Regions from separate parts of the Tistrella sp. genome, predicted to be linked through region 2. Evidence: riboswitches for the same ligand, from Rfam matches in the RefSeq annotation. Region 2 holds a riboswitch; each other region holds the start of a gene.
What was found. Region 2 has a riboswitch for cobalamin ahead of CMO28_RS26670 (ribonucleoside-diphosphate reductase subunit alpha). Riboswitches for the same ligand answer to the same signal wherever they lie in the genome.

Region 1 (7,510 bases), on a different contig from region 2:
CCCGACGGCAAGGGCTGTGCCCAGAATCGTCGCAAGCCGGGTGCGGGTGACATCGAAGCCGAGACTCGCGGCCGTGTCCTCGCCAAGGGTCAGGGCTTCGAGTGCCCGTCCCAGCCGGGCGAGCATCACCAGGCCGATCATCACCGGCGGCACCGCCAGCCAGACATGGTCCATACTGCGGTCGCTGAGCGATCCCATCAACCAGAAGACGATTTCGAGCGCCGCATAAGGTGACGGTGCAAGATTGAGGGCGAGGGCGGTGAGGGCTGCGGCGAAACTGCCGATGGCGACGCCGGTGAGGATAAGCGCGGTGGTGCCGGCCCCGCGTGCCGCGATCACGGCCAGGACCAGCGTGGCGGCGAGGGCGCCTGCAATGCCACCGAGCGGCAGGGCCAGCGACCAGGCGGCCGCCGCACCGCTGTAGAAGGCGGCGACGGCACCCAGACCTGCCGAGGCGGAGACACCGACCACGCCCGGATCGGCGAGCGGGTTGCGCAACAGCCCCTGCAAAGCTGCGCCGGACATGGCGAGCCCGGCGCCCAGCACAATCGCGAGGATCGCCCGGGGGAGGCGCAGCTGGACCAGAATCAGCGCATCCAGCGTGTCGCGGCCATGGGCGACGTCGGCCATGGCGCGCGGAAGATCCAGACCGTCCGGCCCGGCAGCAATGGAGGCCAGCGTCAGAAGGGCGGTGAGGAGGAGGAGCGCCGCCGATATCCGGGCCGTGGTCAGCGTCATGACCGCGATCCTCGCTGGCGTCCGGCGAGCGACCGTCGCGCGGCCGACAGGCGACCGACCGCCTCTGCGACCCACGGGCCCGGGCAGACCCAGAGGGCGGCCGGCAGGCTGGTGATGGCCATGCCCGCTGCCCGTGCCCGGAAGGCCGGATGGTCGAGCACCTCGCGCGCAAGGGCCGGTGGTGCATCCCCGTCGGAATCGAGCACCAGCAGATCGGGTTTCAGGCGCAACAGCCGTTCGAGGCCGATCCGGCCATCGCCATCGACCGGCGCATCGGGGGCCAGATTGCGGAGACCGGCCGCAGCCAGGATCTCGTCCTGCAGGGTTCCCGCTCCGGCGACACCGCCGCCGGGACGCAGAACCACCACGCCCGGAAGCGGTGTGTCTTTCGCATCCAGGGTCGCCTCGCCAAGCATCCGGTCCATGGCATCGAGCATCTTCCGGCCGGCAGCGGGGTTGCCCACGGCCGCGGCAAGGCTGGTGACCTGGGACCGGATGCCGGCGAGGCTGGTCGCCTCGTCGAGCAGCAGCACCGGGATGCCGGCCCGGCGCAGCATCTGCGTGGTCGTCAGAGTGGTGTAGCGGCCGGCGACCACCAGATCCGGGGCGAGCCGGGCAATCTCCTCCGCCCGGCCGTGATTGAGCACCAGCCCCTGCGCCGCTGCGGGATCGATCGCCGCCGGCCCCGCGGCCAGCCAGGTAACCGATACCAGCCGGCCGGGCGGTGCCAGGCGCAGCAGCAATTCGTCGGCACACAGGTTCATCGACACGATCCGCCGCGGCCCGTCCCCGGCGGAAGCCGAGGGCGGGGCCGCGAGTACCAGGCCGGTCAGCAGAAGCCCGGTCGACAGAAACCTGGTCGACAGAAGCCCGGTCAGGCGGTGCGGAAGGCGCCGTGCTCGCATCAGGTCAGAACCGCATCCGCAGGCCGGCATAACCTGCGCGACCACGTGAGCCGTAGCCCAGAACCTCCTGATACTCCTCGTCAAAGAGATTGTCGATCCGACCGAAGATCTCGACCGTGTCGGTGAGATCATAGGCGGCGGTCAGGTTGACGAGGGTGTAGTCGTCGAGGGTGACGACGCTTCGGTTGTAGAAGGCATCGTAGGCCCAGTCTTTCTGTTCGCCGTTGTAGACGACAGAGAGGCCGGCCCGGCCACGGTTGTCGAGAAAGCGGGTCGAGAGATCGGCACTGGCGATGTGCGGCGCACGACGCACCAACTCCTGCCCGTTGGAGTCTTCTCCGTCTGTATACGTGTAGGCCAGCCGCAGATCGGCCCACGAAACCGGCCGTATGGTGACCGAGGTTTCTATCCCATTGATCCGCGATGTGCCGGGCAGGTTGATCGACGTGCTGCCGCTGCCTTGGATCAGATTTTCGATGTCCTGGCGGAACCAGCCGAAATCGATCACGAATCGACCATCGAAGAAGCTGTGCTCGATACCGGCATCCCAGCCGGTTGCCTCTTCAGGCTTCAGATCGGGATTTCCTTGATAGGTATTGCTGTAGCCGAACAACTCAAACAGGGTCGGGTTCTTGATGCCAGTTCCATAAGAAGCCCGCAGTTTGGTATCCGTGCCCGGGATCAGCCAGGCTGCGGTGAAGCGCCAGGTCTTCTGATCGTCGAAGATTTCATTCCTGTCGTAGCGTCCGGCCGCAGAGAGAAAGAGCTGGTCGTAGAGCCCGAGGCGGTATTCCCCCGCAAAACCTGTGGAATCAAAGGCACGGTCGACCGTTGACCAGGCACTGCTGGTTCGTACGGTTTCGCGTTCATACTCGGTTCCCAGCGAAAGATCGTGACTGACGGCGCCGGTCTCGAACCCGTAGTCGGTCTGATAGTCTGCCTTCAGCCGGCGGCCCAGATAGGTGCTGGTGATGCTGCCATCTGATCGGTAGTCGCGATCATGTTCGGTGTTGGCAAGGCCGACCTTATGATGCCAGCGGCCGTCCGCCATGGCGTAGCGCGCTTCGCCGCGCAGGAAGGTCTGCGTACCGCGGGTTTCCTCATCGGCGTCGTAAGGAAGAGTGGAATAGCCATCCCCTTCCGTACGATAGCGCACGGTCCTGCCGACCAGGGCGAATTCCAGATCCTCCGCCGGCCGCCAGCCGAATTTCGCGAAAGCGGACCGGTTGCGATAGCCGTCCTTCTCCGGATTGCCGGCGCGTTCATCGGCGGATGAGATGCCGTCGGTGCGGAAGCTCTGGGCCGAGACCAGGGCATCGAACGTCTGGTCGCCATAAGAGACCGTGCCGACCGCTTCGCGGGTGTCGAAACTGCCGGCCTCGGTCCGCACACTGCCCGAAAGCGGGCCGGACCCACGTTTGGTCGTGATGTCGATCACGCCACCCACGGCATCCGAGCCATAGAGCGCGCTCTGCGGGCCGCGCAGAACCTCGATCCGCTCGATCTCGTAAGCAAGCAGATGGCCGAAATCGAATTCCGACCCGCCCGAAGGATCGGAGACTTCTATGCCGTCGATGCGCACCAGGGTCTGATTGGCTTCCGAGCCGCGGATGCGGATCTGCGATGTGCCACCCACCGACCCGGTGCGGCTGACCGCAAGGCCGGGCACCAGACGCAGGACATCGTCGACCTGACGGATCTGCAAAGCCTCGATCTGTTCGGCTGTGATGACGGTGACGGCGCTGCCGACGGTCTCGACCGGCACCGGGCTGCGGGCGGCAGAGACGGAAAGCGGGGCGAGACGCGTGGCCTCGTCGGTTCCAGTCTCTTCGGCAGCGGCCAGGTTCGTAATTGCCAGCGGAGACAGCGTGATCAGTGGCAGGGCCAGGCCGGCACGAAGCTGACGGCGCGACCGGTGGCGGGCGGGTGGGCGATTGGTGGACACGGGGATACTCGACCTCGTTCGACTGCGTCATGCGGTCACTGCGAACGAGGCCGGCAGGGTGGCTGGTCGGGGCGGGAAGGGGAAGCCTTGGGGGGCTTATGGGGTCTTCATGCCGCGCCGCCACCGCTTGCAGAACCCATCGGTACACCCCGCCCGACGTGCTCGCCCGTGACCGCGAATGACGGCAGGTCTCCTGGCTCGCGGGTCATCGCACCACCGTCACCTTCCCGGCCCCCGTCGGGGCCAGTGGTTTCGAGACGGGGCACTCTCCGCTTACAGTTGCGGGGGCAGCCGCGGAATTGCCGGATTATGATACCGGCGCACCGCATTCCCTTTTCATCCTGCGGAACGACCGCAGGACACCGTCAGTGGAGCCATCCTGGCGCGAAGATCGCCCGTCTGGCAAGCGCGATGTGACATTCGCGTGTTTTCGCCGGATGGTTGCAGCGGCCGTCACTTCCCAGGCAGGCCGCCGAGCAGCCGGTCCGCCCAGGCGGCCGGCAGGGCGGCGAGCAGCCAGCAAAGGGCCGCCAGTTGCCACGGAAAGGCGATGCGCGCCCGGTTGCGGTCGAGCCCGCGGCGGATGATCCGCGCCGCCCGGTCGGCATCCATCAGGAAGGGCATCGGAAAGCGGTTGCGGGCGGTCATCGGCGTGCGCACGAACCCCGGGCAGACGACAGACACCCGTAGCCCGCCATGGGCAAGGCGCGGACGCAGCCCTTCGCCCCAGGCCTTCACGGCCGCCTTTGATGCGGCATAGGCAGGCGCCCCCGGCTGGCCGCGATAGCCGGCGAGGCTGGCGACGATGGCGATCGCTCCGCGCCCGCGACCCAGCATCAGCTCGGCTGCGGGCAGCACGGTGTTGACCACGCCGTCGACATTGACCGCGAAGATGGCCCTGGTAACCTCTGCCGAAACCGCGCCGCCACTGCCGGTTTCGTTGCCTGAGATGCCGGCATTGGCGATCATCAGGTCGAGGGGCGCGCCTGCACCGATCGCGGTCACCCAGGCTGCGACGGCATCGGCATCGGTGACGTCGAACCGCGCCACATCCACCTCGGCACCACGGCTGCGGGCGGCGGCTGCCACGGCTTCCGTGCGGTCCGTGTCGCGGCCATGCAGGGAAAGTCGGATGCCCGGTCCGGCATATTCCAGCGCCAGGGCAGCGCCCAGTCCGCTGGACGCGCCGGTGATCGCGATATGGCGGGGCGTGGGGGATGCGGTCATGGGACGCGGGTGGTCCTGGTGGACATCCGACGGGCAGCGTCGGAGACTGTGACGTGATCAGACCCGGATGGTCATCCGAGGCTTGGCGGGGGCGGGACGGGTTCGTATAGTCCGCCCGTCCGACCCGCCCCTGATCATCGCTCATCCTCGGGAGATTGGCCATGGCGCTTGCCAGCATGACAGGATTCGCCCGCGCCGATGCAGGCGATGCCCGCTATGGCTGGAACTGGGAAGTCAAGAGCGTCAACGGCCGCGGGCTGGACCTGCGGATCCGGCTGGCGCCCGGTTTCGACCAGCTGGAACCGGTCGTCCGCAAGGTCGCCCAGGACCGTATCCGCCGCGGCCATGTCAGCGTGCAGCTGGGCCTGGTGACCCATGCCCGGGGCGCGCGTCTTCGCATCGATCCCGAGGTCGCCGACGGGCTGGGCGAGGTTCTGACCGAGCTTCAGCGACGCTTTCCCAAGGCGAAGGTGCCGCGGCTCGACGGCCTGCTGCGGGTGCCGGGCCTGTTGCAGATGGTGGAGCAGGAGGAGAGCGAGGCCGTTCGGGCGGCGCGCGAGCATGCGATGACCGAGAGCCTGATCGCCGCCTTCGATCGCCTGGTCATTGCCCGCGCCCAGGAAGGGGCGGCTCTGACCCGGTTGCTGACCGAACATGTCGATGCGATCGAGGGGCTGGTGACCGAGGCTGCCGGCCTGGCCGCCACCCAGCCTGCGACCATCCGTGCCCGGCTGGAGGAACAGCTGCGCAGCCTGCTGCAGGACCGCGCGGGTGCTGCCGAAGACCGGATCGTTCAGGAAGCCGCGATGCTGGCTGCCAAGGCCGATATCCGTGAAGAGCTGGACCGGCTGGTCGCCCATGTCGCCCAGGCACGGGAGCTGATGGCCGCCGACGAGCCGGTCGGGCGCCAGCTCGATTTCCTGGCGCAGGAATTCAACCGTGAGGCCAATACGCTGTGCTCGAAATCTTCCGACACGGCGCTGACGCGGATCGGACTTGCCCTCAAGACCCGGATCGATCAGCTCCGCGAGCAGATCCAGAACGTCGAATGAGCTTCGACATCACCGCCTCTCAGGGACCATGCTGCTGATGACCGACACCACCGCCGCACGCCGCGCCCCTCATGATCGCCGGCGTGGCTTGATGCTGGTGCTCTCCTCGCCTTCGGGTGCCGGCAAGACCACGCTGTCGCGCCGCCTGCTGTCGCAGGACGACGACATCACGCTGTCGGTCTCGGTAACCACCCGCCCGATGCGCCCGGGCGAGGTGGACGGCGTCGACTATCACTTCATCGATCGCGCGAGTTTCGATCGCATGGTGGCCGAAGAGGCGCTTCTTGAGCATGCGACCGTGTTCGAAAACAGCTATGGCACACCCCGGGCCGCGGTAGAGGCGACGCTGGCCGACGGCCGCGACGTTCTGTTCGACATCGACTGGCAGGGCACCCAGCAGCTGGCCGACCGGGCGCGCGACGACCTTGTGACCGTCTTCATCCTGCCGCCCTCGATCGCCGAACTGGAGCGCCGCCTGACGACCCGGGCTCAGGACAGCGCCGAGGTGGTGGCCAAGCGCATGGCCAAGGCGGCGGATGAGATGAGCCACTACGCCGAATACGACTATGTGCTGGTCAACGAGGATGTCGACCGTACTCTGGCGGATCTGGAGGCGATCCTCAGGGCGGAGCGCCTGCGGCGCCGACGCCGGCTCGGCCTCAGCGGCTTCGTGAATGTGATGCGCGAGGGCGCCGGCCGCTGAGAAAGCGCGCCGGCACCCCGACGCATATCAGGCGAGCCCCAGCGCCCCGCGGATACCGGGTGAGAGCTGGGCCGCCAGATAGACCAGATAGGCCCCCAGGAAGATGCCGGATTCCCGGCGTCCGATGCGCCAGCCGGTCCAGGCGAAGAAGAGCAGCAGAACGGTGGCTGCGGCCATCGCCCAGAGATCCAGTGCCAGCACCTCGGGCGGAATCGGGATCGGCTTGACCAGGGCGGTTACGCCGGCGATGCCCAGGATGTTGAAAATATTGCTGCCGATGACGTTGCCGAAGGCGACGTCGCCATGGCGGCGGATCGCGGCCATCACCGAGGTGACCAGTTCGGGCAGCGAGGTGCCGATCGCGACCAGGGTGAGCCCGATGACGGCTTCCGACATGCCGAATTCGCGGGCGATCTCCACCGCCGACCCCACCAGGAAGTCGGCCCCGAGCATGACGCCCGCGATACCGATCGCGGTGATCAGCAGCCCCTTGGGCAGGCTCATGGCCTTCACCTGCGGCTCGTCCGAAACGAAATCCGCCTCGGCTGCATGCATGCGGGCTGCAGCGTCGTTGCTTCGCCGGTCGGAGATGTAGCTGAACAGCGTGTAGCCGGCGAGGCCGACTAGAAAGATCACGCCGGCAATCCGGCCAAGCTCGCCACCCAGGCAGGCGACGATGAAGGCGATGGTGGCGAGCGCGAGCGCGGTACCGTCGCGGCGGAAGGCGGACGGGTTCACGACCACCGGCAGGATCAGCCCAGAGACGCCGAGGATCAGCAGGATGTTGGCAAGGTTGCTGCCAACCACATTGCCGATCGCAATGCCCGGCGCGCCTGCAAGGGCGGCCTGAAGGCTGGCGACCAGTTCAGGGGTCGAGGTGCCGAAACCGACCAGCGTCAGGCCGATCACCATGGGAGAGATGCCGAGACGGGTGGCGGTA
Region 2 (7,510 bases):
TGCCGCCGGCAAAGCCCGCCCGCTGGATGGATTTGGAGCGGCAGTAATAAAGGCTCTTCACCCCCCGCTCCCAGGCGGTCCAGTGCAGCATGTGCAGATCCCATTTATCGATATCGGCCGGCAGATACAGGTTCAGCGACTGGCTCTGGCACAGGAAGGGTGCACGGTCGGCCGCCAGTTCCACGATCCAGCGCTGATCGATCTCGAAGGCGGTGCGGAACACCGCCTTCTCGTCGTCGGTCAACCCGTCCAGATGCTGCACCGATCCTTCGTGCTCGACGATCGATTGCCAGATCTCGGGCCGGTCGAGGCCGCGTTCGGTCAGCAGCCGGGCCAGATGCGGGTTGCGCACCGGAAAGGCGCCCGACAGCGTCTTGTGGGTGTAGATATTGGCCGGGACCGGCTCGATACAGGCGCTGGTGCCGCCGCAGATGATGCTGATCGACGCCGTCGGCGCGATGGCGAGCTTGTGGCTGAACCGCGCCTGCATGCCGGCCTCGGCCGCGTCCGGGCAGGGGCCGCGCTCCTCGGCCAGGAACACCGAGGCCCGGTCGGCCTCCTGGCGCAGCCTGCGGAAGATCGCAAGGTTCCAGGCCTTGGCCATCGCGCTTTCGAACGGGATGCCGCGCGCCTGCAGGAAGGCATGAAAGCCCATGACGCCCAGCCCGACCGAGCGTTCGCGCATCGCCGAATAGCGCGCCCGGGCCATCTCGTCGGGTGCCGTCTCGATGAAGCTGGTCAGCACGTTGTCGAGGAAGCGCAGCACGTCCTCGACGACCCCCGCCTCACCCTGCCACTGATCCCAGGTTTCGATGTTGAGCGAGGCAAGACAGCAGACCGCGGTGCGTTCCTCGTCCAGATGATCGGCGCCGGTCGCGAGCGTGATTTCGCTGCACAGGTTGGAAGTCGAGACCTTGAGCCCCAGCGCCCGCTGATGGCGCGGCAGCGCCCGGTTCACCGTGTCGATGAACAGAAGATAGGGCTCACCGGTCTGCAGCCGGGTCTCAAGGATCCGCTGCCACAGCCGCCTGGCGTCGATGCGGCGCATCACCGCGCCGGATTTGGGGCTGATCAGCGGAAAATCGGCGCCATCGCGCACGGCTTCCATGAAGGCATCGGTGATCGCGATGCCGTGATGCAGGTTCAGGCCCTTGCGGTTGAAATCGCCCGAGGCCTTGCGGATTTCAAGAAATTCCTCGATCTCCGGGTGATGCACGTCCAGATAGACCGCGGCCGATCCGCGACGCAGCGAGCCCTGCGAGATCGCCAGCGTCAGCCCGTCCATGACATGGATGAAGGGGATGATGCCGGATGTCTCGCCGCAGCCCTTCACCGGCTCGCCGATGGAACGGACCTCGCCCCAATAGGTGCCGATGCCGCCGCCATTGGAGGCGAGCGCCACATTCTCGTTCCAGGTCCGCACGATGCCGTCCAGGCTGTCGGGCACCGCGTTCAGGAAGCACGAGATCGGCAGGCCGCGGCTGGTGCCGCCATTGGACAGGATCGGCGTCGCCGGCATGAACCAGAGCCGCGAGATCGCATCATAGATCCGCTGGGCATGGGCCCGGTCGTCGGCATAGGCGCAGGCGACCCGGGCGAACAGATCCTGATAGCTCTCCCCCGGCATCAGATAGCGGTCACGCAGCGTCGCCTTGCCGAAATCGGTCAGCAGCGCATCACGGCCACGATCGAGCACCAGATCGGCCGGCACCGGCTTGGGGGCCAGCGGAAACGGGATCGGCGCCTGCGGCCGGCGCGGCACGGCTTCGGGCGGCAGCGAAGCCGTCACCGGAACCAGATGGCCGTGCCGGTCGAAGTCGAAGGCGAGAGAGGTCATGGCGTTCACCCATCGATCTGCGGACCGGGGCCGGATGAACGCAGGGCAGGCCGAACGCGCGGGCACGGGATCAGAACCCGCGGGTCGCCGGACGGAAACCGCCATGCGCCCGCCGGGACTCCCCGCCCAGGGACGTATCATTCCAAGGTTCCGGCAGGTCTCCTGGCTCGCGGGTCACCGCCGCCACGCCGGCCTTCCCGACGGTTGCCCGTCAGTGGCCCAGTCTTGCGTGGCCGCTCTCCGCCTACAGTTGCGGGGACAGCTCCGGCATTGACGGGGGTGTCCCCCGTCGCACCGGATTCCCTCTTAGCCCCAGATCTTGTGGACCTGGGGAACCGAGAACGCCGCATCTTGTGCAGATCGCCGTCCCGCCGTCAAGCCTCGGCCGCGGGATAGGGGGCGAAGCGGCGTTCCGCCTCGTCGACCGCCAGGCGCCGCCCCACCGGCGGAAAGGCGCGCTGCGGGCAGGCCGGGCGGTCGCAGACCTTGCAGCCGGCGCCGATCGGCGTCGCGGCCTCCGGATCGGACAGGTCCAGCCCCTTGGCATAGACCAGCCGGCCGGCATGGCGCAGGTCACAGCCAAGCCCGATGGCGAAGCTCTTGCCCGGTGCGCCCCAGCCGCCGCCCATGCGTCCCACGGTGCGGGCGATCCAGAGATAGGTCCGGCCATCGGGCATGCGGGCCAGCTGGGTCAGGATCCGGCCGGGGCTGGCGAAGGCCTCGTGCACGTTCCAGAGCGGGCAGCTGCCGCCGACCCGCGAGAAGTGGAAATCGGTCGCCGACTGACGTTTGGAGATATTGCCGGCCCGGTCGACCCGCACGAAGAAGAACGGCACGCCCCGCGCCTCGGGCCGCTGCAACGTGCTGAGGCGATGGCAGATGGTCTCGAACCCCACCCCGAACCGGCGGGACAGCCGCTCGATGTCATAGCCCAGTTCCTCCGCAGCCGCCAGGAAGGGGGCATAGGGCAGGATCAGCGCCCCGGCGAAATAGGCGGCCAGGCCGATCCGCGCCAGCACCCGCGCCTCTTCCCCGGAAAAGCCCGGATCGGCCGACAGCCGGTCCAGCACCGCCCCCTGTTCCAGAAAGGCGAGCCGGCTGGCGATCTGGAAGGCGGCCCGGCCCGGCGGCAGCCCGGCTGCCAGCCGCAGCACCCGGCGCTCGGGATCGAAGCGGCTGAGCACCCCGCCCCGGCTTTCCGCCTCGCCCGGCTCTTCGTCGTCGATCACCTCGACACCGTGCCGGCGGCGCAGATGGGCGATCAACCGCGGCAGAACCCGGCCGGGAACCAGGCCTGCCGCGGTGTTCAGCGCCTCGGCGGCATGGTCCAGCTCGGCCACATGGTTGTGGCGGGCATAGAAGAAATCCCGCACCTCCTCGTAAGGCATCGGCGTCAGGGTCTGGCCGGCGACGTCCTGCCCCAACCGGGCGGCAAGCGCATCGGCCCGCTCTTCCGCCGCCCGCCAGTTCCGGTGCAGCCCGACCAGCGCCCGGCCGATCTCGGGCATACCGGCGGCCAGTTCCCGGATCTCGGCCATCGACGCCCGCCCGCCGGCCCCCTCGCCGCTCAACACATCGCGCAGATCGGCGATCAGCCGCGCCTCCTCGTCTTCCGAGAACATCTGCACATCGACCCCGAAGACCGCATTGATCTTCAGCAGCACCGGCACGGTCAGGGGCCGTTGGTTGCGTTCCAGCTGGTTCAGGTAGCTGGGCGACACGTCCAGCGCGCGGGCCAGTGCCGCCTGGGTCAGGCCGCGTTCCTCGCGCAGCCGTTTCAGCCGCACACCCATGAATGCCTTGCTCATGCCCGGCTCATCCTTCGCTCCCCGAATCTTCGCAAACTTCGCAAACTTCCGGGCCACCCTTCGCAAACCCACGCATTTTCAGTCATTTGCGGGTTTTTCCGTCTGCGTATATTGCGAAGCATCCCATCCGATGCAAGAGCAATGAGGCCCCTGGTGATCCTGCACGAGGTTCGCGCCCACCGTTCCGCCGACCATCTGCCCCGCGAGGATCAGCTCGCCTGGAAGATCGCGGCCGTTGCCGCCGACCCGGTACCGGTCGGTGCCGAAGTGGCCGAGATGATCGGCAACCGCATCATCGACAATGCCGCGGTCGCCGCCGCCGCCCTCGCCCGCCGGCCGGTGGTGAGCGCCCGCACCCAGGCGGCCGCGCACCCCTTCACCCCCGGCGCCACGGTCTTCGGCCTGTCACCTCATCGTCGGGTTTCGCCCGAATGGGCGGCCTGGGCCAACGGGGTCGCGGTGCGTGAACTCGACTTCCACGACACATTCCTCGCCGCCGACTATTCCCATCCGGGCGACAACATCCCGCCGGTGCTGGCAGTCGCCCAGCATTGCGGGCTCAACGGCGACCGGCTGCTTCGCGGCCTTGCCGCCGCCTACGAGATCCAGGTCGATCTGGTGAAGGGCATCTGCCTGCACGAGCACCGCATCGACCACATCGCCCATCTGGGCCCCTCGGCCGCCGCCGGCATCGGCGCGGCGCTGGGCCTGCCGGCAGAGGTGATCCTCCAGGCGGTGCAGCAGGCGCTGCACGTCACCACCACCACCCGCCAGTCGCGCAAGGGCGAGATTTCCAGCTGGAAGGCCTATGCCCCGGCCTTCGCCGGCAAGATGGCGATCGAGGCGGTGGACCGCGCCATGCGCGGCGAGGGCGCGCCCGCGCCCGTCTACGAGGGCGAGGACGGGGTCATCGCCCGCATGCTCGGCGGCTTCGACGCGGTCTACCACGTGCCGCTCCCCGCACCCGGAGAACCGAAGCGCGCGATCCTTGAAACCTGGACCAAGGAATATTCGGCCGAATACCAGGCCCAGGCGCTGATCGATCTGGCCCGCCGCATGGCACCCGCGATCGGCAATCCCGCCCGGGTGAAGAGCATCGTCATCCACACCAGCCACCACACCCATAACGTGATCGGTACCGGCAGCGGCGACCCGCAGAAGTTCGACCCCAGGGCCAGCCGCGAGACGCTGGATCATTCGATCATGTACATCTTCGCGGTGGCGCTGGAAGACGGCGGCTGGCACCACCAGCGCTCCTATGCGCCCGACCGCGCCGCCCGCCCCTCGACCATCGCCCTCTGGCGCAAGATCTCGACGGTGGAGGATCCCGCCTGGACCCGGCGCTATCACGCCGCCGATCCGGCGGAGAAAGCTTTCGGCGGGCGGGTGGTCGTCACCCTCGACGACGGCCGCGAGATCACGGACGAGCTGGCGGTGGCCGATGCCCATCCGGCCGGCGCCCGCCCCTTCCGCCGCCCCGACTATGTCGCCAAGTTCCGCATCCTCGCCGAGGGCGTGATCGACCAGGTGGAGCAGGACCGCTTCCTCGCCACCGTCGAGCGCCTGCCGCATCTCTCCGCCGACGATCTTGCCGGGCTGAGCTTCAGCGTCTCGCCCGACCGGCTGGGCGCGCGCGCACTCCACGGCATTTTCGACCGGATCGGCTGACCTTCAGAAGGAGTTCAGGCAGATGACCACCACGATACCCTCCGAGACCCCCCGCCCGAAAAAATCGGTCGCCCTGTCGGGCGTGCCCGCCGGCAACACCGCGCTCTGCACCGTCGGCCGCAGCGGCAACGATCTGCATTATCGCGGCTACGACATCCTCGACATCGCCGACCGCTGCGATTTCGAAGAGATTGCCCATCTGCTGATCCACGGCAGCCTGCCGACCGAGGCGCAGCTGCGGCTCTATCGCGAGAAGCTGAAGCGGCTGCGCGGCCTGCCCCAGGCCGTGCGCCGGACACTGGAAGCCCTGCCCGCCGCCGCCCATCCCATGGACGTACTCCGCTCGGGCGTCTCGGCCCTGGGCTGCGCCCTGCCCGAGGCCGCCGACCACAACCCCGCCGGCGCCCGTGATCTCGCCGATCGGCTGCTCGCTTCGCTCGGCTCGATGCTGCTCTACTGGCGCCACTACGCCCATGCCGGCCGGCGGATCGAGGTCGAAACCGACGACGACAGCATCGGCGGCCATTTCCTGCACCTGCTGCACGGCCGGCCGGCCCCGTCCTCGCATGTCAGGGCGATGCACACCTCGCTCAATCTCTATGCCGAGCACGAATTCAACGCCTCGACCTTCGCGGCCCGCACCATTGCCGGCACCGGCGCCGATCTCTATTCGGCGATCACCGGCGGCATCGGCGCCCTGAGCGGGCCAAAGCATGGCGGTGCCAACGAGGTCGCCCTCGACATCCAGCTGCGCTATGCCACGCCCGACGAGGCCGAGGCCGATATCCGGCGGCGGGTGGCGGCGAAAGAGGTGATCATCGGCTTCGGCCATCCGGTCTACACCATCGCCGATCCGCGCAATGTGGTGGCGAAACAGGTCGCCCGCCGGCTGATGGAAGAGACCGGCGACATGCGGCTCTACCACATCGCCGAGCGGATCGAGGCGGTGATGGCCGATGCCCGCGCGATGTTCGCCAATCTCGACTGGTACACCGCCGTCGCCTACCACGTGACAGGCATCCCGACCCTGCTGTTCACGCCGCTTTTCGTGATCGCGCGAACGTCCGGCTGGTCGGCCCATGTGATCGAGCAGCGCCAGGACGGCAAGATCATCCGCCCCTCGGCCAATTATGTCGGCCCCGAGCCGCGCCCCTTCCTGCCGATCGGGCAGCGCGACCCGGCCGGCCGGGTGCGTGCGGCCTGACCCGAGGATCCCCTCCGATGCCCTATCTCATCGCCGACCACCTGCCCGCGGAACCCGCGGGCAGGCGCTTCCGGAACCTCCTGGCCCGGCCCGGCATCCTGCGCCTGCCGGGTGCCCATAACGGCCTTGCCGCCCTGCAGGCAAAGGCGGCGGGCTTCGATGCGCTCTATCTGTCGGGGGCGGCGATGACCGCCTCGATGGGCCTGCCCGATCTCGGCATCATCACCGTCGACGAGGTCGCCTTCTTCATCCGCCAGATCGCCCGCGCCGCGGGGCTGCCGCTGCTGGTCGACGGTGATACCGGTTATGGCGAGGCGCTGAACGTCATGCACATGGTGCGCAGCTTCGAAGAGGCCGGCGCCGGGGCGGTGCATATCGAAGACCAGCTGCTGCCCAAGAAATGCGGCCATCTGAACGACAAGAAGCTGGCCTCGCTGCCCGACATGGCCGCCAAGATCGCCGCCGCCGCCCGGGCCCGCCGCGACCTGGTGATCGTCGCCCGGACCGATGCCGCAGCATCCGAAGGTCTCGACGGTACGATCGAGCGCGCCCGCGCCTATGTCGAGGCCGGGGCCGACGCCATCTTCCCCGAGGCACTGACCTCGGAAGACATGTTCGCCGAAGTCGCCCGCCGCCTGCCGGGCGTGCCGCTTTTGGCCAACATGACCGAGTTCGGCCGCACGCCTGCGATCACCGGCGCCCGCTTCGAGGAGATGGGCTATCGCATGGTGATCTGGCCGGTCAGCTCGCTCCGCGTCGCCGCCCGCGCCCAGGAAGAACTCTATGCCGCCCTGGTCCGCGACGATGCGACCACGGCCATGCTGCCGCGCATGCAGACCCGCGCCCAGCTCTACAAGACCCTCGGCTATCACGATTACGAAGCGCTCGATCTGTCGATCGTGACCACCGTCATCCCCGTCCTCGGAGCCGCCTGACATGTCCGCCCCGCTGATCCGCACCGCCTCGCTCGGCTTTCCCCGTATCGGCCCGCGC
Region 3 (7,510 bases), on a different contig from region 2:
GGGATCGCCAGATCGACATGGTCGAGCGCCGTGACGCCGCCCGGATAATGATGGACCAGACCGCGGGCTTCGAGCATCAGCCGATCCAGACCGCCCCGGCCGCAGCAAGCACCAGACCACAGGCAAGCACGGCAAGCCGCGCCGGGGCCGCAACCGCCTCGGTGCCGGCAAAGCGCAGGCGGCCGTCATAGCCGCGCACCGCCAGCCCGGCATTCATCCGCTGCGCCCGATCCAGCACCCGGGGCAGAAGCCCCGCAAGCAGCCGCCCGCCCGAGCGGATCTGCCGGCCCCAGCCGGCATGTCCCAGCCGGGCCGCCTGGGCACGCTGCCCCGTCTCAAGACAGTCCAGCACCAGCCAGACGATGCGGAACATCATCATCGCCAGATCCGAGATGTCGGGGGCGAGCCCGCGACGCTGAACCATCTGCAGCAGCGAGGTGAGCGGCGTGGTCAACGCAAGCCCGATCAGACAGGCGACGCAGGTGATGCTTCTGAGGCCGGTGAAGGCGGCAGCAGACAGCACCTCGGGCCCGGCGATTCCAACCACCGGCCCCTGCGCCCAATGCAGCGTGATCATCTGCACCGCAGTACCGGCCAGGATGAAACCGGCCGGCACCACGGCCGCGGCGCGCAGATCCCGCGGCGCCACCTGTGCCGCCCCCAGCACCAGGCAGAGGACCAGCATCAGGATCACGATCTGGCCGATCCAGCCGGCCGCGATGAGCGAGACCAGCATCAGCCCGATGAAGATCAGGGCCTTTTCGGCAGCCGGTCGTCTGCGCCAGCGGTTGGTCTGCGCGGCACGATCGATGGCCCGCATCAGGCGCGGGGTCCGTCGGCACGTGCCGGCGCCGCCTCGTCCGCGGCCGGATCCGCCTCGCGGCGGCCACGGCGCAGGCCGAAATAATAGCCGAGCAGACCGGCGCCGATCGCCGCCTGAAGGGCGAAGAGCAGGCTTTCGATCTCGCCGCTCGGCGGCTCCCACAGCGGTTGGAACCAGGGCACATAGTCCGGCGCGATCTCGCCGATCACCAGTTCCGCCTGACCGTCGGCCCCGGCGAATTCCGCCGTGCCGGGCGGATGGATCAGCAGCGGCGCGATCGCCAGCATCACGACCAGGGCGAGCAGAACCAGATTGCGCTTCATCATGACGCCACCCGCCCGCGGAACAGATCCAGCGCCTTCAGTTCCGAGCGGCTGTAGCGGCCGAGCATGTTGAACACCACCACGGTCAGCAGCCCCTCGCTGATCGCCAGCGGCACCTGGGTGAGGGCGAAAATGCCCAGGAACTTCGATGCCGCCCCGGCGATGCCACCGGTCGGATCGGGGAAGGCGAGCGCCAGTTGCAGCGAGGTCACCACATAGGTGGCAAGATCGCCGAGCGTCGCCGCAAAGAAGATCGCGAGTGCGGCCCCGGCCCCCATGCGGGTGAGGCCGTGGAACAGCCCCCAGGCCACGAAGGGCCCGGCGATCGCCATGGAGAATACGTTGGCGCCAAGGGTGGTGAGCCCGCCATGGGCGAGCAGCAGGGCCTGAAACAGCAGCACGATGGTGCCGAGCACGGTGGTGACCGTGGGCCCGAACAGGGTGGCGGCCAGCCCCGTTCCGGTCGGATGGGAACAGCTGCCGGTCACCGAGGGCAGTTTCAGCGCCGAGAGCACGAAGACATAGGCGCCGGATGCCGCCAGCAGCAGCTTCACTTCCGGCGTTTCGCGGACCAGCCGGGTGATGCGGCGGGCACCGTGAATGACGAAGGGGGCCGAGACCGCCGCCCAGAGGGCGGCATGGGTCGCCGGCAGATAACCTTCCATAATATGCAAGGGCCGATCCTCCGAAGGCGTTGGCCACGTGCGGCAAGGCCTTCGGAGAAATCCCGGCAGGTTCCGGGGACCCCGCCCCCGTCCGAACACCCCGTTCGGAGAGTGGCCCTGTCAGATGCGAAGGCAGGTTTCCTGGCTTGCGGGTCACCATCCGTCGCCGGCCTTCCCGGTTGCCCAGTGGCCTGACAGCCCGGAACCTCAGGTCCCGGGCGGGCGACGAACTCTCCGCCTACAGTTGCGGGGGCAGCCATGGCTCCCGGGCGCACAGCGCCCGTGCCCATGTTCCCTTTTACACCGCCCTCCCCCGTCAGGAGCGAGAGGCGGACCTTCATGGGAGGTGATTCTGATCTGTGGTTGTATCGGGTGTCAAGTCGTCGGCCCGCGGGTGGGGTCGGCACCGGACATCCCCGCCTCAAAAAAATGTCGGGCCGCACGGCATCGCTGTCGAAATCGCCATGGCCCGGGGCTCATCATTCCGGACGGGGAAGAGCGGCCCGCGGGGTGCGGGCACGGCGTGCCGTCCGCAGATGAGGGATGCGAACGATGCAGTACATGATGGTGATCTACGAAACCGCCGAAGCCCATGCGAAGCAGAAGGATCCGGCCCGGGCCGGGGACTATTGGGGCGGCTGGGGTGCCTATGTCGAGGCGATCCGCGCCTCGGGCATCATGCTGGAAGGCCACGGGCTGCTGCCGCCCGAGACGGCGACGACGCTGCGGATCACGGACGGGCGCCGCGAGGTGCAGGACGGCCCGTTTGCCGACACCAAGGAGCGGCTCGCCGGCTATTTCGTGATCGAGGTGCCGGATCTGGACACGGCCCTCGACTGGGCCGCCCGCTGCCCCGCGGCGGCCGAGGGTGCCATTGAGCTGAGGCCGGTGATGCCCTCGGCGCAGGAACCCGGGGGCGCGGCGTGACCGGCCCCGACGCGGCACACAGGGCGGTCGAGGCGGCGGCACGGCAGTCCCGTGCCCGCCTCGTCGCCTTCCTGGCCGCACGGTTCCGCGACCTGGCCGCGGCAGAGGATGCCGTGGCCGATGCCTTCCGGATCGCGCTCGACCTCTGGCCCCGGCAGGGTGTGCCGCACGCGCCGGAGGCCTGGCTCGCCACGGTCGCCCGCCGCCGGATCACCCATGCCCTGCGCCATGGGGCCGTGCGCCGGGCGGCCGAACCGGCCCTGACCCTGCTGGCGGGGGAGGCGGAGGATGCGGCGATGGCGGCGCGGCCCCTGCCCGACGACCGCCTGGCCCTGCTGTTCGTCTGCGCCCATCCCGCGATCGCCCCCGAGATGCGCGCGCCGTTGATGCTGCAGGCGGTGCTGGGGCTGGATGCCGCCCGGATCGGATCGGCCTTTCTGGTGGCACCCGCCACCATGGGGCAGCGGCTGGTCAGGGCCAAGGCGCGGATCCGGAGCGCCGGCATCGGCTTTCAGCTGCCCGAGCCGCAGGATCTGCCGGAACGGCTGAGCCATGTGCTGGATGCCGTCTACGCCGCCTTCGGCACCGGCTGGGAGATGGTGGCCGGCGGCGATACCCGCGGCGCCGACCTGACCGGCGAGGCCCTGTGGCTGGGCCGGCTGCTGGTGGAGCTGATGCCGTCCGCGGCCGAGGCGCGCGGTCTTCTGGCCCTGATGGCCCATTGCGAGGCACGCCGCCCGGCAAGGCGCGACGCCGCCGGCCGCTATGTCCCGATCGATCTTCAGGACACCACGCTCTGGCGGGCCGATCTGATCGCCGAGGCCGAAGCCCAGCTGGCCGCGGCCGCAGCCCTGGGGCGCCCCGGCCGCTATCAGCTGGAGGCGGCGATCCAATCCGCCCATAACGCACGCGCCGACCCCGCCGGGCGGCCGCAACCCGGCCCCGACATCCGACTGGCCCTCTATAGTGCCCTGATGGCGATCGCCCCATCCGCAGGGGCCGCCGTCGGCCATGCCGCCGCCCTGGCCGGAACGGCGGGCCCGATGCACGGCCTTCATGCCCTCGACGCCGTCGCCGGGCTTGAGACCTATCAGCCCGCCTGGGCGCTTCGGGCCCATCTGCTGGCGGCGTCGGGCGATGCCGCATCGGCGCGCGCCGCCTATGCCCGGGCAATCGGCCTTGCCGAGGATCCGGCCGTGCGCAGCTGGCTTGCGGCCGCAGCCGCCGGCCTCAATGACGGGGCGTGACCGACGGATCGTCGGCATCAATGACGGGGCGTGACCGACGGATCATCGGTCCAGGCACTGCTGCCGTCGCGGGGGGTGAAGAACAGGATGTCGAGGGCGGGCGTGTGCAGGACCGCGCCGTGGGTCATGGCCCTGGGCACACAGAGGACATCGCCGGGCCCGACCTCCAGCTGCATGTCTTCCACGCCCGTACTGATGGTAAAAGTGGCGCGGCCGGCCAGGATCACCAGGATTTCGTCGCCGCCGTCATGGCGTTCCCAGAAGCCCTTCACGCTGCCTGCATCGATCCGGATCACCCCGGCCATCACCGGCCCGTCGGCCAGATGATGATCGAGCAGGCGAAAGTCGCCGCCCGGCACCAGTGTCGCGAGTTCCTGGGCAATCGAGAACACGGCCGGCTTCATCGGAACACCTCGTTCATCGGGGGGCTTGATCGGTCGCCTTCAGAATACGAAGATTCCTTCGGTTTCTGAATTCGCATCCGGAGCCCCGCCGATGCCGCCTGTCCCCCCCGCCACAAGCCCGCGGAAACGGCCGGTTCAGGCCCGATCGCGCGCCACCGTCGAGACGATCCTGGACGGCGCCGCTCACATTCTGATCCGCGACGGCTTCGACCGTGCCACCACCACCCGCATCGCCGAGGCGGCAGGCGTGGGCATCGGCTCGCTCTATCAGTATTTCCCGTCCAAGGAAGCGGTGGTCGCCGCGCTGATCGACCGCCACGCCGCGGCCCTGATCCGGGTGTTCGACGATCTGGCACCGCGGCTTGCCGGCAGGCCGCCGGCCGAGGCGGTGGCGATGATCGTCGCGGCCGCGACCGATGCCCACCGGCTGCACCCGGCCCTGCACCGGGTGCTGAACGAACAGGTGCCGCGGATCGGCGACATGGCCCGGATCAGGGACGTCTCGGCCACGATCACCGGCCATGTCGCCCGCTGGATCGCCACCCTGCCCCTGGCCCCCGGCCGGGATCCCGTCATTCTCGCCGTGCTGGTGGAGCGGAGCATCGAGGCCGTCGTCCACGGTGCCCTCGCCGACGGACATGACCGCCTGCCCCGGGCGCTGCATGACGAACTGGTCACCATGCTCGCCCGGCATCTGGCGCCAGACACACCCCGACAGGATCAGCGCATCTCGAAGGCTTCCTGATGGAAGCGGCCGCGGGCAAGACCGAGACGGGCGAGCCCGCGACGGAGGCTGCGGCCGAACCCGGCCGGGCCGCAGAACCAGATCGAGGCCTCGCGCCAGCCCGGCACCAGTCCCGCCAGACGGCCGGCATCGAGCCGGCCGTCGCGACCGCTCGCCAGGACATGCAGCCGCACCCCGGCCGCCGTCGCCAGCGCCTGAAGCCGGGCGACGACATCCGGCGCCGGCGCCGCCGCGCAATAGACCAGATCGACCGGCCGCCGCTCGGGTGCTGCCGCCAGCGCCTCCAGCCGTGCAAGGAACGGCGTGATGCCGATGCCGCCGGCCACCCAGAGTTGGGCCGGCTGTTGATCGATGAAGTCGAAGCGGCCATAGGGCCCTTCGACGGTCACCGGATCGCCCTGCGTCAGCCGGGCCGGCAGGGCCCGGGTATGATCCCCCAGCGCCTTGACATGGAAGCGCAGCCGTCCGTCGCCCTGCCAGGCGGAGGAAATGGTGAAGGGATGCGGGCCTTCGGCGGCATCGAAGGTGACGAAGGCGAACTGCCCCGCCCGATGCCCAGGCCAGCTGCCCGAGAGGGCCAGATCGACCTCCAGCACATGGGTGGCCGGATCATGGGCCAGGCGGGAGACCCGGCCGGCCACGCGCCGGCGGATCCCGATTCGGCCGAACAGGGCCAGAAGGGCCGAGACGGTGCCGGCCGCCAGCAGCAGGGCCACCACGATGCCGACCGGCTGGACCCACTGATCGAAGGTGAACAGCACCGCGGCATGGAAGACCAGCACCAGATAGGCCAGGGCCAGCAGCCGGTGGACCTGAAAGACCCGGCGATAGGGGAAGCGCCGGATCAGCGCCAGCAGGATAAGTGCCGCCGCCGCATAGAAGGCCCATTCGCCGACGCTTTCCGCAAAGCCGCGCCAGCTGCGCAGGGTGGCTTCCAGGGTGCCCGGCTCGACCGGCACCCGGTTGCGCGCCGGCCGGTCGAGCAGCCCCCAGCCCACCGCCCATTTCGGCGCCTGGGCCCACAGCCAATGGATGACGGCCGCGACCAGCGCCGTGATGCCCAGCCATTTGTGCAGCCGATAGCCCTTGTCGAGCCCGCCGAGCAGGCCTTCAAGGCGCACCGGCCGCATCGCCAGCACCAGGGCCAGGCTCATCGCACCGATCGCGAGAATGCCGGTGCCCTGCATCATCGCCGGGCGGATGGCGAAAATCTCTGCAGGCGCCTGGAAGATCTGCCCGGTGGCGAGCCAGAGGCCGGGCAGGACGACAAGGAAGGCAATCAGCAACCGCTTGGGCGCGGACATGGGACGGGTACTCCATCAGGCGACGTCATCACCCCTTTTTACGCCGCCTGACTGGGAAACCTACGGGGCACGCATGCGACCCGGTGCCGCATCGCGGAGATTGGCCTCCACCTGCGCCATGACCTTGAGCGTGACCGCGAGATCGGCATCGGCAACGCCCCGGAAGATGCTTTCGCGCAGCGTGGTGAGGTCGCCGCCGAGCCGTTCCGCCAGTTCCCGCCCGGCCGGCGTCAGGCGGACGAGCCGGGCCCGGCGGTCGTCGCTGTCCTCCACCCGCTCGACATGGCCGTCGGCGACCAGCTGGTCGATCACCCGAACCAGGGTCGGGCCCTCCAGGTTCATCACCTCGGCCAGCCGGCCCTGACGGGTGCCGTCGCCCAGCCGCGCCAGATAGCGAAGCGGCAAGGCCCTGGCCTCGGACAGGCCGTGACCGTGCAGCGCCTGATCCAGCAGCCGGCGATAGAGCCGGGCAATCAGCACCAGATGCATGCCGAAGCGCTCCATCCGGCCCGGCCGGCCGATGGTGGCGTCGTCGGTGGCGGTGCCGTCGTCAGTGGTTCGGGCCTCGTCCGTCATGCCACTCCCTTCCCGACCGGCCCCAGGATCCTGCCGCCCGCCTTCAGCGCCGCGGCCGCAAGCAGAAGCGACCGCCCGAGATCGGGATCCGCAGCCGCTGCGGACAGGGCCTCCAACTCACGCGCGGTGCCTGCGGGATCCTGGGCGAAGCCCGCCAGCGCCGCAAGCCCCGGCCGGCCTTCGGGGTGGGCGGCCAGCATCGCCACCGCACGGGCCAGCACCAGGACGGCGAGCGGCCGCCCGGGCAAGGCGGCCGTGCCGCCGGCCCGGCCCAGATGCAGCATCAGCCGCAGAATGCCGCGGGTGCTCCGCGCCGCATGGCGGGCAGCCGCCGCTTCGGTCGCAGGGCCGGTGATCAGCCGGCGCAGATCGTCGCGCAGCAGGGCCGCAACCCGCGCCGCCTGACCCTCGGGCCGGCGCGGCAGGGCGATGCAGGTCCCCGCCACCAGCGCCGCCCCGAGGATCAGGGCGGCGGAGCCCGCCAGGATCTCGGGCG
Region 4 (7,510 bases), on a different contig from region 2:
ATCGACCGGTACCGGGCGCCGGCCGGTCAACGCCTCGATCAGGGCGGCGCGGTAGCCGTCGGCGCCGAACAGACCGTGGAGATAGCAGCCGGCGACCCGGCCGTCATGGCCGGTGGCGCCGTCGGGGCGGCCGTCGGCCAGACGCAGCATCGGCCGCGCCGTGCCGGGGCCGGTGGTGACACCGACATGCATTTCATAGCCGCGCACGGCCGCGCCTGTGGTGATTTCGGTGCCGGTGGTTTCGATCAGCGCCTTGTCGCCGCCGAGTCGGGTTTCGACGTCGAGCAGGCCGAGGCCCGGCACGGCGCCGGCCGGCCCCTCGATGCCGTCCGGATCCTCGATCACCCGGCCCAGCATCTGATAGCCGCCGCAGATGCCGATCACCCGGCCACCGCGGCGGACATGGGCGGCAAGATCGACATCCCAGCCCTGGGCGCGGAAGAAGGCGAGATCGGCGATCGTCGCCTTGCTGCCGGGCAGCACGATCAGATCGGCCACCGGCAGGGGCTGGCCGGGCGGCACCATGGTCAGCGCCACCTGCGGTTCCAGCTTCAGCGGATCCAGATCGTCGAAATTGGCGATGCGGGCGAACATCGGCACGGCGATCTTCAGGCCCCCGGGCCCCGGATCGCGCGGCGTGTCCAGCGCCACCGCATCTTCGGCCGGCAGCCGCGCCGCGGCGGGCAGCCAGGGCACCACCCCGAAACTCTTCCAGCCGGTGCGGGTCTCGATTTCAGTCAGGCCGCCGTCGAACAGGCGGACATCGCCGCGAAACCGGTTGATGATGAAGCCCTTGATCAGCGACAGCTCATCTTCCGGCAGAAGCGCATGGCTGCCGACCATCTGGGCGATCACCCCGCCGCGATCGATGTCGCCCACCAGCACCACCGGCGCCCCAACGCGGGTCGCGAAGCCCATATTGGCGATGTCGCCGGCGCGCAGATTGACCTCCGAGACCGAGCCCGCCCCTTCGATCAGCACCAGATCGGATCGGGCGGCGAGGCGGGCGAAGCTCTCCAGCACCTTCGGCATCAGCCGGTCCCGCCAGCCGCGATATTCGGCGGCGCGCGCCGTACCGGCCATGCGGCCCTGCACCACCACCTGCGCGCCGATATCGGTCTGCGGCTTCAGCAAGACCGGGTTCATGTCGACCGAAAGCGGCACGCCGGCGGCACGGGCCTGCAGTGCCTGGGCGCGGCCGATTTCGCCGCCATCGGCGGTGACGGCGGCATTGTTCGACATGTTCTGCGGCTTGAACGGCAGCACCTTCAGCCCGCGGCGCACCGCGATGCGGGCAAGCCCCGCCACCAGCAGCGATTTGCCGACGTCGGATCCCGTGCCCATCACCATCAGGCAGCTTGCCATCGGCGGCGTCTCCCAATGTCAGAAGGCGACCCGCAGGCCGAGATAGAGGCTTCGACCAGGGGTGGCGTAGCCGTCCACTTCCTGATAGTCCACGTCGAAGACGTTGTCGAGCCGGGCATAGGCGGTGACGGCGTCGGTCAGGCGGTGGTCGCCATTGATTCCCATGATGGTATAGCGGCGGATCTTGGTCGGCCGGCTGGCGGAATTGACCTGCGCGCCGACATGGGACGCCTCGATGCCGATCCGGGTGCCGTCCAGCGGATAGACATCGGCGGCGGCGAACAGGGTGTGGCGCGGACGGCGCGGCAGGGCCGTGCCGGTCTCCAGATCCGTCGTCTCGAGATAGGTATAGGCCGCCTGAAGCGTCAGCCAGTCGGCCGGCACCGCCTTTGCCGTCGCTTCCAGCCCCTCGGTGCGGGCGCGGGCGGTGTTGCGGTAGCGGCTGGCGGCGGAATCGAAGCTCAGCATGTTGCGGATGTCGTTGCGGAACCAGGTGAGCCCCAGGGTCAGCGCGTCGTCGACGAGGCGCTGTTCGATGCCGATATCCCAGCCCCGGCTTTTCTCCACCTCCAGATCCGCATCGCCATAGGTCGGGTGATAGAGCTGGTAGAGCGACGGCGCCTTGGAGCCGGTGCCCCAGCTGCCGCGCAGCGTGGTGCCGGTGCCGGGCACGATCCAGGCACCAGTGAAGCGCCAGGTGGTGTGGGCGCCGAAGGCCGAATGATCGTCGCGGCGGACACCGGCGGTCAGATAGAGCTGGTCCCAGAGCCCGGCCCGGTACTGGCCGAAGATCGCGGTGGTATCGGCATTGGCCGAAAGCGTGTTGATCACCGGATCGCCGGGGGCCTTCGCATCACCGATCGAGGCGGCCTCGTGCTCGCGCGAGAGGCCGACGGTGGCCACGTCGTCGTGACCGTCGACGGTGATGTCGGTCTGGTTCTCGATCCCGGTCCGCCGGCCGTCGAAATCGGTGCGGACCGAAAAGCTGGAGGTCGGGTCCTTCGAACTGCGGTCGAGCCGCGAGCCCGAGAGGGTGGTACGGTTTTCAACCCGGCCGTCGAACAGGGTGGCGATGGCGGTCACCCGGCCGCTCAGGCTGTCGGCCTCGTTCTCGCCCGGCGCCTCGGGCTTGCGCGAGGGGTCGAAATCGGCCGAGGTGCGGGCGGCCGTGCCGGTGGCTTCGATCGCGAATTGATCACTCAGGGTCAGCCCGCCGCTGAGGCCGATCTGGGTGCCGGTGAAACCGTCATCCTCCCGCCCGCCTTCCAGGCGCGAGAAGCCTTGGGTGCGGAAATCGACGATCGAGACGGCGCCGTCCCAGCGCTCGCCGGCACCGCGCAGCGCCGCGGAATGCCGACGGCTGCGATAGGCGCCGTATTCTGCCGAGGCGTCGCCCTCCACCCCGGTGCCGCCATTGCGCAGACCCCGGCGGGTGACGATGTTAACCACGCCGCCCATGGCATCGGCGCCGTAAAGCGCGCTCTGCGGGCCGCGCAGCACCTCGATCCGGTCGACGTCGTCGGCAAGCAGGCGGCCGAGATCGAAAGCCCCGCTGGCGCTGGCGGGATCGTTCACCTCGACGCCGTCGATCAGGATCTTGGTCTGGCTGTCATCGGTGCCGCGCAGCCTGAGATTGGTGGCGGCCCCGGGGCCGCCGGTGCGGCTGAACGATACGCCCGGCGCCCGGCGCAGCGCATCGACCACGAAGACGGTGCCGGCTCGGCGCAGGTCGTCGCCGTCGATCACCGTCACCGAGCTGCCGACGGTGGCGGGATCGACGGCCGTGCGGGTGGCGGTCACCACCAGAGGTGTCAGGGTTTGACGGGTTTTTTCGTCATCGGCGAATGCCGGGACGGCACCGGTGGTGGCGGCAAGGGCGGTGCCGAGCAGAAACAGGCGGACGGCGGCGGTCATGGGTCTGTTATGGTCCCGCGATGGCTGGCGCACCGACGCGAACGGGATGGCCGGCGCGTGTCCGGGTCTCCCTGCCGCCGGTCATGCCCGCCCGGCGACCGCGCGATACGCGGGGGTGCGACGGCAGGTCTCCTGGCTCGCGGGTCCAGGCCCGGGCCCCCGGCCTTCCCGGCCTGTTACCGCCAGTGGCTGTCATGGGGGTGGGCTCACCGCCTACAGTTGCGGGTACAGCCGCGGCCTGGGCGCCCTGGCGCCGCACCGCGTTCCCTCTTCGCCGGCCGCCTTTCCGAGGAAAGGCGGCACGGAACCGTCGCCCCGCACCATAAAGACCGGGATGCCCTGGGGCAAGCGGCACGAAAGAAGGGCGCCATCCTCGCGGGGGGAGGATGGCGCCCGAAGTGATCAGGCAGGGAGACGTTCGGGAGGAGAACGTCGGTGGTCCAGGGGAAGGTCGGTGGTCCAGGGGAAGACCGTCGTCAGTCAGTCATGGTCGTCGTTCATGGTCGGCCCGGATCAGCCGCCCGACGGGGCGGTGGTGGGGGCGGGGGTGCTCATCGGCTGGGCGCCGGTGGCGGCATCAGCGTCGCTCTTCACGGCTTCCTGTGACTTGAAGGCCGGCATCTGCTCCAGCTGCTCGGGCGTCACCGAGGCGACCAGGGCCTGTTCGGCCGGCTCGGCCTTAAGCTGATCCCAGGGCACCATCACTTCCTTGGCGCCGAAGCCCAGCACGCCGCCATAGGCGAGCACCGCATGGGTGATCTGACCGTCGGTACCGAAGATCACGCCCTGAAGGGAGGCGACTTCCTCACCGTCGGGGGTCCGGACCACGGTGTCGTTCGACAGCAGGGTATCGGCCGGCTGCGGATCCTCGGCCTCGGCGGTGTCGGCACCGCCAGCCGGCGGGGTCGCGGGCATGGCGCCCGACGGGGCTGCCGTGCTGCCGGCACCTGCACCCATCCCGCTGCCGGCCGGGGCCTGCTGTTCCGTGGGGGCAGCACCCGGCGAGGCGGCCTGTGCCAGTGCGCTGCCGGCCGCGAGGGGGGCGGCACCCAGACCGACGATGATCGCAAGAGCCGAGGTCGTGCCGCGCATGGACTTGAACATGGTCAATTACTCCTGTGTTCGGCGATCCGGCAAGTTCTCTTGCCTTCCTCAATGATCTGGGAACTTGAGCGAAAATTGTTAAGTGCTGCGCTGTGGCATAATCATGTGAGGTTTGGTCTTCGAATACTGGTAGAAGATGATGAAGCCCCCCCGGCTGTGAGCGGGCGATGTCAGAAGGGCCGGATCGGGCCTCCCCCGTGTCGGCATGGTGTCGCGGCCGTGCTTGACGCCGGCCGCGGCGCGTCGCAGGCTCCGGCGCAGGAGGGACGACGGCTGCCCGCAACCCCCGCGGGGCCGAATTTCTGCGCAGGAGATCTGCCGATGCGTATGGACGTTCTGGGACTGGCCGGTGCCGCGGTGATCGCGGTGGGCATTGCCGCCGGCGGCTGGCTGGTCGGCCAGGGTGTGGTCGAGGCGCGGCTCGGCAACCGCACCGTCCAGGTGAAGGGCCTGGCCGAGCGCGAGGTGAAGGCCGACCTGGCAGTCTGGTCGCTGCGCTATGTCGCCTCCGGCAACGATCTGAACGAGGTGCTGGGCCAGCTGAAGCGCGATACCGAGACGGTGAAGCGTTTCTTCACCGATGCCGGCCTGCCGGCCGAGACGATCGAGATGCTGAGCCTGGAGGTGACCGACCAGAACGCGCAGCTCTATCGCTCGGGCCCGGTCGAGGTGCGCTATATCGTGGCGCAGACGGTGTCGGTGCGGACCACCGATGTCGACAAGGTGGAGGCCGCATCGCAGAAGGTGGGCGATCTGGTCGAGGCCGGGGTGGTGCTGTCCAACGACATGGGCGCCTGGGGCAGCGGCCCGTCCTATATCTTCACGAAGCTCAACGATCTGAAGCCCGGGATGATCGCCGAGGCGACCGCCAATGCCCGCGACGGTGCCGCCCAGTTCGCAACCGACAGCGGCAGCCATGTCGGCGCGATCCGCAATGCCTCTCAGGGGCTGTTCCAGATTCTGCCGGCGACCGATATCCCGAACATGCCCGAGAACCGCCAGGTGACCAAGACCGTGCGGGTGGTGACGACCATCGACTTCTTCCTGGAAGACTGAACCCCGCCTTGACGTCGGACGCCCCCCTGCCTGATCCCGCATTGCCCGACCGGATCGCCCGTGCGATCCGGTCGCTGCCCGTGGCGGAGCTTGCCCGCCCGATCCGCGAGGCTCTCCATCAGGGCCGCGATCTGGTGATCGAGGCGCCGCCGGGTGCCGGCAAGACCACCGCGGTGCCGCTGCTGCTGCTGGATGCCCCCTGGGCGGCAGAGGGGCGCATCCTGATGCTGGAGCCGCGCCGGCTGGCGGCACGCGCTTCGGCGGCACGCATGGCCGCGATACTGGGCGAGGCGGTGGGGGAGACGGTGGGCTACCGGGTCCGGCTGGACCAGAAGGTCGGCCCCCGGACCCGGATCGAGGTGGTGACCGAGGGCATCTTCACCCGCCGCATCCAGGGCGATCCTGAGCTTCAGGGCGTGGCGGCGGTGATTTTCGACGAAATTCACGAACGCAGCCTGGATGGCGATCTGGGCCTGGCGCTGGCGCTGGAGGCGAAACAGGCCCTGCGCCCCGATCTGCGGCTGATCGCCATGTCGGCGACCCTGGATGCCGAACGGGTGGCGGCGCTGATCGGTGGGGCCGAACGGCTGCGGGCCGAGGGCCGGATGTTCCCGGTGACGGTGATCCATGACGATCGCCGGCCGGAGTTGCGCGACCTGGCCCCGGCCATGGCGGGCGCAGTGCGGCGGATGCTGGCGGCGGAGCCGGGCGACATCCTGGCCTTTCTGCCGGGTGCCGGAGAGATTGCACGCACCGCCGAGCTGCTGGCCGGTGGCGGCGGGCCTGCGGTCGACATCCTGCCGCTGGCGGGGGAGCTGACGGCAGAGGCGCAGGACCGTGCCATCCGCCCCTCGCTGCCCGGCCGGCGCAAGGTCGTTCTGGCCACCGCCATCGCCGAGACCAGCCTGACGATTGAGGGCGTGCGCGTGGTGATCGATGGCGGCTTCGCCCGCCGGCCGCGTTTCGACCCTTCGACCGGCATGAGCCGGCTGGAGACGATGCGCGTGTCGCGTGCCGAGGCCGAGCAGCGCCGTGGCCGTGCCGGCCGTGTCGCCGAAGGCATATGCCTCAGGCTCTGGCCCGAGGCGGAGACCCGTGCCCTGGCGGGGTTCGCCGCCCCGCAGATCACCGTTGATGATCCGGCGCCGCTGGCGCTGGAACTGGCGGTCTGGGGCGTGGACGACACCCATGCCCTGGCTTTTGCCGATCATCCGACGCCGGCGGCCTGGGGCCAGGCGCGGGAACTGCTCGGCCGCCTGGGCGCGCTCGACGCGGCCGGCCGCGTGACCGGCCATGGCCGGGCGATGGCCGAGCTGGGCCTGCATCCGCGGCTTGCCCATCTGGCGATCGAGGGGGCCAGGCGGGGGGCCGGGCGAGAGGCGGCGCGCCTGGCCCAGATCCTGGCGGAACGCGACCCGTTCAAGCGCGCCCGCGCCGATGCCGATCTTGCCCGGCGCTTGACCCTGGTGGCGGAGGGCCGCGACCCCATGGGCGGTGCCGATGGGGCGGTGGTCGATCGCGGCACGCTCGCCCGGCTGCGTGACGGCGCTCGGGCGCTGGAACGGCGACTGCCGAAGCCGGAGGCGCCGGATGGGGCGGAGCCGCCCTCGCTCGGCCAACTCGTGGCGCTGGCCTATCCTGAACGGCTGGCGCAGGCGCGCGGGCGCGACGCGGTGTTCCGGCTGATGGGTGGCGGCGGGGGTGCGCTTGATCCGCTCGACCCGCTGGCCGCAGAGGACTGGCTTGCGGTCGCGACGACTGGTGGCGGCACACAGGGTGGGGGCGACGTTCGCGCCTTTCTTGCCGCCCGGATCACCCCGGCTGAGATCGTGGAGAGCTTTGCCGACGAGATCCGCACGGTGGACCGGGTGGAATTCGACCAGCGATCCGGCGGCCTGGTGGCGGTGCGCGAACGGCGGTTGGGCCAGCTGGTCATCGATGCGAAGCCGCTGGCGAAGCTTGCGCCCGAGCATCATGCCGCGGCGGTGGCCGAAGGGGTGCGCGGGCTGGGCCTCGACCGGCTGGACTGGAGCGAGGCGGCGAAGGCGCTGAGGGCCCGTATCGCCTTCCT

Region 1: it holds a riboswitch for cobalamin, as region 2 does, so the genes downstream of both, CMO28_RS23525 (TonB-dependent receptor plug domain-containing protein) here and CMO28_RS26670 (ribonucleoside-diphosphate reductase subunit alpha) in region 2, are expected to answer to the same signal.
Region 3: it holds a riboswitch for cobalamin, as region 2 does, so the genes downstream of both, CMO28_RS14605 (energy-coupling factor ABC transporter permease) here and CMO28_RS26670 (ribonucleoside-diphosphate reductase subunit alpha) in region 2, are expected to answer to the same signal.
Region 4: it holds a riboswitch for cobalamin, as region 2 does, so the genes downstream of both, CMO28_RS07295 (TonB-dependent receptor plug domain-containing protein) here and CMO28_RS26670 (ribonucleoside-diphosphate reductase subunit alpha) in region 2, are expected to answer to the same signal.

Annotation. Positions count from the first base shown of each region.
Region 1 is NZ_NYWI01000073.1:25,506-33,015, reverse strand. Features, by position in the region: gene CMO28_RS23535 (FecCD family ABC transporter permease) at 1-738, opposite strand, end outside; gene CMO28_RS23530 (ABC transporter substrate-binding protein) at 735-1,643, opposite strand; gene CMO28_RS23525 (TonB-dependent receptor plug domain-containing protein) at 1,648-3,588, opposite strand; cobalamin riboswitch at 3,754-3,970, opposite strand; gene CMO28_RS23520 (SDR family NAD(P)-dependent oxidoreductase) at 4,042-4,815, opposite strand; gene CMO28_RS23515 (YicC/YloC family endoribonuclease) at 4,977-5,867, shown strand; gene gmk (guanylate kinase) at 5,896-6,570, shown strand; gene CMO28_RS23505 (calcium/sodium antiporter) at 6,598-7,510, opposite strand, start outside.
Region 2 is NZ_NYWI01000078.1:20,150-27,659, forward strand. Features, by position in the region: gene CMO28_RS26670 (ribonucleoside-diphosphate reductase subunit alpha) at 1-1,837, opposite strand, end outside; cobalamin riboswitch at 1,972-2,192, opposite strand; gene CMO28_RS26675 (short-chain fatty acyl-CoA regulator family protein) at 2,212-3,645, opposite strand; gene CMO28_RS26680 (MmgE/PrpD family protein) at 3,787-5,313, shown strand; gene prpC (2-methylcitrate synthase) at 5,336-6,517, shown strand; gene prpB (methylisocitrate lyase) at 6,535-7,452, shown strand; gene metE (5-methyltetrahydropteroyltriglutamate--homocysteine S-methyltransferase) at 7,454-7,510, shown strand, end outside.
Region 3 is NZ_NYWI01000040.1:102,505-110,014, reverse strand. Features, by position in the region: gene CMO28_RS14620 (energy-coupling factor ABC transporter ATP-binding protein) at 1-77, opposite strand, end outside; gene cbiQ (cobalt ECF transporter T component CbiQ) at 77-820, opposite strand; gene CMO28_RS14610 (energy-coupling factor ABC transporter substrate-binding protein) at 820-1,149, opposite strand; gene CMO28_RS14605 (energy-coupling factor ABC transporter permease) at 1,146-1,820, opposite strand; cobalamin riboswitch at 1,925-2,165, opposite strand; gene CMO28_RS14600 (YciI family protein) at 2,364-2,738, shown strand; gene CMO28_RS14595 (RNA polymerase sigma factor) at 2,735-3,985, shown strand; gene CMO28_RS14590 (cupin domain-containing protein) at 4,003-4,389, opposite strand; gene CMO28_RS14585 (TetR/AcrR family transcriptional regulator) at 4,481-5,134, shown strand; gene CMO28_RS14580 (ferric reductase-like transmembrane domain-containing protein) at 5,110-6,438, opposite strand; gene CMO28_RS14575 (MarR family winged helix-turn-helix transcriptional regulator) at 6,499-7,014, opposite strand; gene CMO28_RS14570 (FUSC family protein) at 7,011-7,510, opposite strand, start outside.
Region 4 is NZ_NYWI01000029.1:54,828-62,337, forward strand. Features, by position in the region: gene CMO28_RS07290 (cobyric acid synthase) at 1-1,365, opposite strand, end outside; gene CMO28_RS07295 (TonB-dependent receptor plug domain-containing protein) at 1,384-3,279, opposite strand; cobalamin riboswitch at 3,384-3,606, opposite strand; gene CMO28_RS07300 (PRC-barrel domain-containing protein) at 3,793-4,383, opposite strand; gene CMO28_RS07305 (SIMPL domain-containing protein) at 4,705-5,439, shown strand; gene hrpB (ATP-dependent helicase HrpB) at 5,448-7,510, shown strand, end outside.